DNA from 2 places in the Fictibacillus sp. Mic-4 genome. Region 1 is predicted to be linked to the other one. Evidence: a T-box and tRNA genes for the amino acid it is inferred to sense, from the RefSeq annotation. Region 1 holds a T-box; the other holds one or more tRNA genes.

Region 1 (4,432 bases):
GTGTCAGACCATACATTGGACTACCCGAAGAGAGGAATTCAGCCTCGCTACAGCGGATTGCGAGTACAGGGCACCGCTACCTCCCCACCTAGCGCGACAAAGTGTATAACATTGTAAGGCACATTAGGAATGTGCATTTCTAAGTATACAACCTCTACTGTAAAAAATCAATTATAAATCAGATTCCATATTCTGTATTTTTTTATGTTCTTTCTTTTTCTTTCGTAATTGTTGAAAAAAAGAGGTGAGCAATTCGCCGCATTCTCCTGCTAAAATGCCAGCGGTAACGTCACATTGATGGTTGAAACGTTCTTCTTGTAAAAGGTTCATTAACGTACCGGCACAACCACCTTTAGGATCAGCCGCACCAAAAACAACCCGATGAATGCGTGAAAGCACGATCGCACCTGAACACATCGCGCAAGGCTCTAATGTAACATATAACGTAGCACCTTCAAGCCGCCATGAATCCACTTTTTTACAGGCCCTATCAATTGCAAGAAGCTCCGCGTGGGCGACCGCCCGTTTTTCCGATTCGCGTAAATTAAAAGCAGTCGATATAACTTCATCATCTTTGACGATAATAGCTCCAATCGGAACTTCACCGATCTCTCTGGCCTTGATCGCCTCATTAATCGCAAGTCTCATATACATTTGATCGATTTCTTCCTGAGATTTATCCATCATTCATCCTTCTCTAATCGTAATGCGTAGCGCCTCGCTTATTCTTTAGTAAATATTAAAAAAACCTGCTGTAAAAGCAGGTTGTATGTACATTATGGAGGAGGTAGAGGGATTCGAACCCCCGCGGGCTTTTACACCCCTGTCGGTTTTCAAGACCGATCCCTTCAGCCGGACTTGGGTATACCTCCGTATTTAAAATGTTAAGCAGGATGACTAAATGTTGTATTCCTTGCTGACAAAAAATATAATAGCATATGTTTATTTTAATCGTCAACCCTTTTTTTAAAATAGGAGAAATAAATTTCGATTTATTTCCCCTTATGATTTTAACGAGTAATGACTTCTTTATTCCCCATGTAAGGGCGAAGAACTTCCGGAATGAGAACAGACCCATCTTGTTGTTGATAGTTTTCTAAAATAGCGGCAACCGTACGTCCAATCGCAAGCCCAGAGCCATTTAATGTATGAACGTATTCTGGCTTCCCTTTCGGTTCACGACGGAAGCGGATTTGCGCTCTTCTCGCCTGGAACGCTTCAAAATTAGAGCAAGAAGAAATCTCACGGTACGTCCCATAGCTTGGGAGCCATACTTCAATATCGTATTTCTTAGCCGCCGTAAACCCGAGGTCAGCGGTGCACATGCTCATTACACGGTATGGAAGATTTAAAAGTTGAAGTACTTTTTCCGCATGTCCCGTTAATTCTTCTAATGTTTGATAAGAGTCTTCAGGCTTCACGAAATGCACAAGCTCTACTTTATTAAATTGATGTTGGCGAATAAGCCCTCTCGTATCGCGTCCAGCAGATCCCGCTTCGGAACGGAAACAGGCACTAAACGCTGCATACCGAATGGGCAGTTCATCTGCGCTTAAAATTTCTTCACGGTGCATATTCGTAACCGGAACTTCTGCTGTTGGAATCAAGAAATAATCCTCTTCCCGGATTTTAAACGCATCTTCTTCAAATTTAGGAAGTTGTCCCGTCCCTGTCATGCTTGTGCGGTTGACAAGATAAGGAGGCAGGATTTCCGTATAACCGTGCTCGTCTTCATGTAAATCCATCATGAAGTTAATCAAAGCCCGCTCAAGCCTGGCGCCTAATCCTTTATAGAAAGCAAAACGGCTTCCCGTTACTTTTGCAGCCCTTTCAAAGTCAACGATTTGGAGATCAGTGGCAATATCCCAATGAGCTTTTGGTTCAAATTCAAACTGACGAATCTCCCCCCAATGCCTTACCGGTACGTTATCATCCTCTGTTTCGCCAACTGGAACACTTTCGTGCGGAAGGTTTGGCAAGGTAAGCATTAACTGATGAAAGTCTTCTTCTACAGAACGCAATTCTTCATCAATCGTTTTTATGCGATCACTTACTTCGCGCATTTCCTTAATAAGCTCATCTGCATCTTTTTTCTCACGTTTATATTCTGCCACTAATTTAGAAACTTCATTTCGCTTTGACTTTAACGTTTCTGTTTCACCGATCAATTCACGACGCTTTTGGTCTAATTCTTCAAAACGGTCAAGTCCGGATAAATCTTCCCCGCGTTTCGCTAATTTTTCCTTTACTTCCTGAAAATTTGCTCTAACAAATTTCAAATCAAGCATGGAATCTAACCTCCTATTTCATTTTTAGATCAATAAAAAAATCCATCCCTCATAAAAGGGACGGATTGATCCGCGTTGCCACCCTAGTTGCAAGGATAAAACTATCACTTGCCACCTTAAACGAATAACGGTCGTTTACCGAAAATGCTTACTATTTCATGTTCAGCATTTTACTCCAGGATGGATTCACAAAACTTCTTGATCGGTTTTCACCAGCCACCGACTCTCTTTACGAAGAATATTTTGTTACTATTTCCTGTCAACGATTTTTACTATCAATTTTATATATTAATTTACAATATTTCTCTTATTTATGCAACCATTCTTTAAAAAATTCCTTTAATCCAACCTACAAGGCTAGACCAAATGCTGCTAAAGAAATGGCCGATAGCGCGCATCATGAGAACAAACCAGTTGGCCTTGTCATCAGACGATGTTGTTACGACTTGAACTTTTCCTTTATCTGAACCGTTTGTTAAATAGCCGTAATCTTTTCCTTCCCCGTTGTAATTTACATTTACGTAACCAACAGCTTGTCCTTTTTTAACCGGTGCATCCAATTCTTTTTTATCAAGAACAAGTTCAGGCTTATATTGTTTCTTTTCGCCATTTTTCACAAGCATTGAAAGTGGTTCTTTTGTAGAAATAGCGACCTCTTTTTCTTTCCCTTTATTGACAGCAATCGTTTTATGTCCTTTAAAGGTGTACCCTTTAGGAAGGAGTTCCTCTTTTGTGAAATTTCCGAAGCCGTAATCAAACAATTTTCTCGTTTCATCAAATCGGGCCTTATAACTTTTTGTATTCATTACGACGGAAATTAAACGTATGCCGTTCCGTTTCGCTGTACCAGTAAAACAATAACCAGCTTCTGGTGTATTCCCGGTTTTTAACCCATCAACGCCATCATATTTATAAACAAGTGTCGGAAGCATCCAGTTCCAGTTCGACATTTGAATTTCATCATCAGTGCCTTCACGGAATTTCTTTTTCGGAATGCTCGCAATCTTTAAGCTTTCAGGGTAATCATTAATTAAGTGAAAAGCTAGAATCGCAATCGATCGCGCAGATACTTTATTTTCATCTGTCTTGCTTCCGGTTGAATAATGTCCTTTTAAATCTTTATTATTTAAACCTGTTGAGTTAACAAAACGGGTATTTTTCATCCCGAGCTCTTTCGCCTTTTCATTCATCCGTTTGACAAATTCGGACTCTGAACCGGAAACAAGCTCAGCTAATGCAATAGTCGCTCCATTTGCAGAGTAAATGGCCATCGCTTCGTATAATTCACGAACCGTATATTTATCGTCCGAACGCAATGGAACATTGGACAAACTGCGGTCTTGAGAAACTTGATATGCATAATCACTTACACCGGTTTTTTGGTCCCAGCTGATCTTACCTTTTTTAATCGCTTCCATGACTAGATATTCGGTCATCATTTTTGACATGCTGGCAGGTGGAAGCATTTGATCAGCATTCTTTTCATATAAAATTTTTCCGGTTTCCCCATCAACTAATATAGCTGACCCGGCATTAATATTTAAACCTTCAGCAGCACTTGCTTTTAGTGATTGACTAAAAAAGGTTGCAGCTATAAGCGAAAAAACAAATAAAAAAACGATGGAACTTTTTAACTTCTTGCCTGTCACATCTACACCTCCATACCTATTTACACAACCGTTATTGTAACATAAAAATCGACAGAGGATAGACCTCTGTCGACAATTTTTTTATGAACATTTTATTAAATAGAGTAATTTGGTGCTTCTTTTGTAATTTGGACTTGATGCGGGTGGCTTTCCCTTAATCCAGCTCCCGTAATCTTAACAAATTTAGCGTTATTTTGAAGATCTTCTATTGTTGGTGTGCCACAATAGCCCATTCCAGAACGAAGGCCACCGATTAATTGATAAATGGTATCTGCCAGCGGCCCTTTATAAGGTACGCGTCCTTCGATACCTTCTGGAACCAGTTTTTGATTGTTTTCTTGAAAATAACGGTCGCTGCTTCCTCTTTCCATTGCACCAATCGAGCCCATTCCCCGATACACTTTAAACTGGCGACCTTGATAAATTTCCCGTTCACCAGGGCTTTCACTTACCCCGGCAAGTAAGCTTCCAAGCATAACAGCATGTCCACCCGAA
Region 2 (4,432 bases), on a different contig from region 1:
TATAATGGATGAAGGTTTACGTTAAACGTCACCGAGTTTGATGGGAGAGAGGGTGAATCTATGAACGGTGTCTTTTTAAGAGTTGATAAAGGGGAACCGTATAAAAACGGAGAGTTAATTGAATTGGCAAACGGGCCGACCATCATTGGCCGTTCCGGTTCTACAAGTGAAGCTGATCTTCCATTTTCCAGCCCCTATATCTCGAGAAAACATGCTTCGATTAACGTTCAAGCGGGGCAAATTACACTGACAGATCTAAAAAGTAAACATGGGACACTATTAAACGGACAGGTGCTCGAACAGAATCGACCGTACCCATTAAATCATAATGACAAAATTATGCTGGCAAAAGGCATTGTCCTTCTTCATTTTGTCGATAGCAGCGAATTGGAGAGGACGATGGAATTTACCAATCCATTTGCTTTACCGAAACTTAAACCTTCCGGACTCATTATCGATATTGAAAAACGGCAAATTATATTGGATGGCAACCGGGTGTTTTTATCCGGAAAGCATACGGATTTATTGTTTTTATTGTACGAACACCGCAATCAAGCCGTCAGCTATGACCAGATTAAAATCAACATTTGGCCAGAACGGCTTATAACCGGCTGTTCAACGCCCGATGTCGGAAAGGACGAGATCAACGCGCTTGTCTACCGCTTGCGAAAAAAGCTCGGGAAATACGGAGAACACATCATTTCCATCCCCCGATACGGCTATATGCTGGATATATAAGCAGTTCCTCCTTCGAATGAAGGAATGGGCTGCTTCCCTCTCAACAATTTTTCGAATCTTCTTATCCTTATCAGCGATTTCTCATTAAACTTTCATCGCGCCTTTATTTCTTATTTCTATCGAATTCAAGTAAAATTTATATAAATTATACACCGACTTAAGTCATATTTTGATTGAACTTGGTGTACCCTTTAGAAAAAAGCAGATATTTTTTTCCATATTTCAAGGAATTCAAAGGGGTAGAAATGAATGCACAAAATTATGATGGTTGTTGAGAACCCACAAATTGCGGAATTGTTTCGCACATATATGGACAACTACGGATATGAGGCAATTGTTGTCGATGATTTTGATAACATTCTTCATTCTTTTCTATCAATTCAACCTGATTTAGTGTTGATGACGGTGAATCTTCCGGGATATGACGGCTATTATTGGAGCCGCCAAATTCGCGAAGTTTCCAACTGCCCTATTTTATTTATTAGTGACCGCTTTGCCGTCCTGGATGAAATGATGATTCATGAAAACGGCGCGGCCGATTATATTGCCAAGCCTTTTTCTTTCGAAGCCGTCACGCGAAAAATTCGCGCCCACCTTTACCGCGCGTACGGGGATTATTCACAATATGAAGCATTTGAACAAAAAGACATTAACGGGAAAAGCTTTGGTTGAAATTCCCCCTGACAAAAACAGACTGAAAAAACGGGATTTCACCATGGCATCCCTTCCCGATTGGGCTGCTTGAGGGGCAGATGCAAAGCGTGTACTTTTTCAATTAACGTTTCGTTGGGATTTGGATTAATGATATACACGTTAGTCCCTTTGTTCAGCCTTTCCAAAAAGAAATTCACTTCAGGCCGGTCCATTTCAGCGTATGAATGGCCGACCATGATAAAATTGTCGATATCATTTCTTTTGGTTGTTACGTAATCGAAAATATTGTACATAGCGTTAACCCAGCTTAGTTTTAGCTGAATGTTATAAATGGATGGAGGGATGATGTTCGCCTCCATTCTTGGCTTCATCCAATCGGTCTTCGGAACAATTTCAAGCTGGTCCGTGTCGCTTAACCCTTTCGTAATTCCCCATCTCTTTTCCGCAGAATGGCCATTTACTTCAACATCAAAATCGATCGACCCATGAGGTTTTAAAATCGGAATCCCGCGTCTAGGTTCTGTTGTTCCTACGCGGTGAAATGGAATATTGGCGAGCGATAATGCACGCTCCAAAATACAATCATAGTTAAAAGAAACCGCGCAAATGATCTTTTCGCGGTTTTTTTGAAGCCAATCGGCCCATCTCCAGCCCTTCATATTATAGTTTTCCGCCGTCAGTTGAAATAAAGAATAGGCCAGAGCGAAAAAACGCCGCAACTCGCATTCCTTCTCGATATTCCCGCGGTTTTTTTGCAAAAATCGCTCAATCGCATCATAGTCATCAGTATTTTTCGCAAATGGATAAAGTTCTTGTTGAATGGATGGGAGCTTATCAAGAAAGGCGGTATAGGAAATTTCGCTCGTATTAAACGTACGAAGAGGTTTAGAAGAATGAAGGCCATGGGGAAGGCAAAAATCCAAAGTAAACCCGTTCCCAATTAATAAACAGACGTTTTCCATCGTTTTCTCCTTATGTCATTGCAAGTTTTTCTCTTATTTTGACGGAAAACCGGGTATTCTAAACATCGAAGCGAACAAGTTTGAACTTAGACGAATAATTCCTCTTGTTGAATGAATAAATGCTATTTTTAGACGAATAAACTGCTCAATTAAACGAATAACTGTTTTAAGAGAAACCCCCTGCTTCTATAAAAAGGCATAAAAAAAATCGGGTCTACTAAATAGCCCAATGACAAATACATCGTATATGGCGGAGAAGGTGGGATTTGAACCCACGCGACAGTTGCCCGTCCTAACGCATTTCGAGTGCGTCCCCTTATAGCCACTTGGGTACTTCTCCATTTTGAGGTCAGGTATTATTATACAACGATTGTCTAAAGTTGTGAAGAGTCTGCCGTTATTTAGTCAATCTTCATACAATTTATAGACCGCCTTCACCAAGAGGCGGTCTATATAGGAGTTCATTTTCGAGGTTTACGGCACAAAATAGGTCGGGATCTGCACTTGCTCCTCGCTTAATACTTCAGTACCGCCTATGGCTTCTAACGCTGTGCCAAATGTCTGGATCCAATCGCCCGTTACCGCGATTTGTTGCCCTTGAAGCTTTAGTCCTTTATCCGTTGTCAAAATTTGTTCAGAAACGCCGATGGCCACTACGACTTTCCCGATTGTTGCGAGCCAGACACTTTCCACAATTTTTCTTTATCCAGGCGATTTCCCATCTTTCTGCTGATTAACAATTATTTGGATAAATTAATGAGTTCTATTAACTGCCCCATCGCTTGTATCCATACCCCGGCGGCAATTTGCTTTTCGAGACTTAATTTCAAGTCTTCATGTTCAGCATTTTTATTGATGTCCTCTTCAGCCTGCTCTCATTTTACAATCACTCCCCTTTCACCCATGTCGTTATATTTATACTATTCACGCCTTTAAGAGGGGGGTTTTATTGAAGCGAAAAAAGCCTCATCTGTTAAAACAGAGAGGCTAAACATTTCTATTGCTATAATTTTTCAACTGCCTTTTTTACAAGCGAGGCATAAGCCTTCGCCCCTTCTGGATTAAGATGGACACCATCAGGAGCGAAATAAGAATCATGACCGGCGCTAGCCCCGTACCAGTCTACAAGCGCGGTGCGGGGATGGCTTGATGCCACATCCTCCAATACGGAGTTAACTACGTTTTCCCATGGTCTTGGAACTCTCGTATTCACTAACACGATTTTTTTATTTTCGCCAACGGATTGAAGCAATTCCATCAGCTGGTCTTTCGTAAATGGACCGTTCGTGCCGAGCTCAAGAACGATGTAATTTCCTAAGTCGCCATTTGATTTTAAATCTCTTACGATGTCATCGGCATCGGACATTTGGCGGCCAATTTCGGCATTTACCTCGACGCCCGGGATCCGCTTTTTCAAGTAAGGTTCGACATCAACCATTACAGAGTCACCGATTACGGTAACATCACTTCCATCTATAGACGGTGCTTTCTTAGAATGCTTATCCTTGGACTGCTCAGAATGTTTTCCTTTCTTTGTTTTCGGCTGATCAACATGGTGACCTTTCTTGTTTCGTTCCGTTTTTTCATTATTTCCATCTAATGGCTGTTCCAGTTTAGATGCGGCCGAATGAGAGCCCGGGACAAGACCGATCAAGCCAACGCAAGAAATGCCGAGAATAAGCACCAGACAACCTATGGCAACACGGCGGCTTTTCGGTATGCGGTTCCACTGCCACTGGCGCAGACGAATCTTCGTCCACCATCTTTTTAATGCGCCATGGCGTATCGGATTTTCAATGAATGTCCACGACAAAGCGGCAAGGATGAAAGTTGCGGCAATTTGCAATAGGACACGAACACTATTTATTCCTTCCGTATTAACCGCAGGTGTCGTTAATGTAATCACCGGGTAATGCCAGAGGTAGATCGCATAGGAACGTACCCCGATCCAACGAAGCGGTTTGGAGCCAAGCCATTTTCCTAATCGGGAAGCAGGATGGGCAAGTGCTGCGACCAACACTGCTGCAGCGACTGACATGTGGACCATTCCCCCGCGATAGAGAAGCGTATCGTACTGG

What was found. The T-box of region 1 lies ahead of serS (serine--tRNA ligase). A T-box ahead of a tRNA ligase gene usually reads a tRNA of that ligase, here a tRNA-Ser.
Region 2: it has a tRNA-Ser gene. The T-box ahead of serS (serine--tRNA ligase) is inferred to sense a tRNA for this amino acid. The anticodon was not compared.

Annotation. Positions count from the first base shown of each region.
Region 1 is NZ_JBBHZM010000065.1:3,859-8,290, forward strand. It holds RNA gene ffs (signal recognition particle sRNA large type) at 1-97, opposite strand, end outside; gene tadA (tRNA adenosine(34) deaminase TadA) at 172-684, opposite strand; tRNA gene WD019_RS20855 (tRNA-Ser) at 780-872, opposite strand; gene serS (serine--tRNA ligase) at 1,011-2,288, opposite strand; T-box leader at 2,342-2,560, opposite strand; gene WD019_RS20865 (D-alanyl-D-alanine carboxypeptidase family protein) at 2,615-3,937, opposite strand; gene guaB (IMP dehydrogenase) at 4,033-4,432, opposite strand, start outside.
Region 2 is NZ_JBBHZM010000062.1:5,918-10,349, forward strand. It holds gene WD019_RS20665 (FHA domain-containing protein) at 61-738, shown strand; gene WD019_RS20670 (response regulator) at 988-1,410, shown strand; gene WD019_RS20675 (hypothetical protein) at 1,449-2,354, opposite strand; tRNA gene WD019_RS20680 (tRNA-Ser) at 2,603-2,694, opposite strand; gene WD019_RS20685 (hypothetical protein) at 2,829-3,047, opposite strand; gene WD019_RS20690 (acyltransferase family protein) at 3,358-4,432, opposite strand, start outside.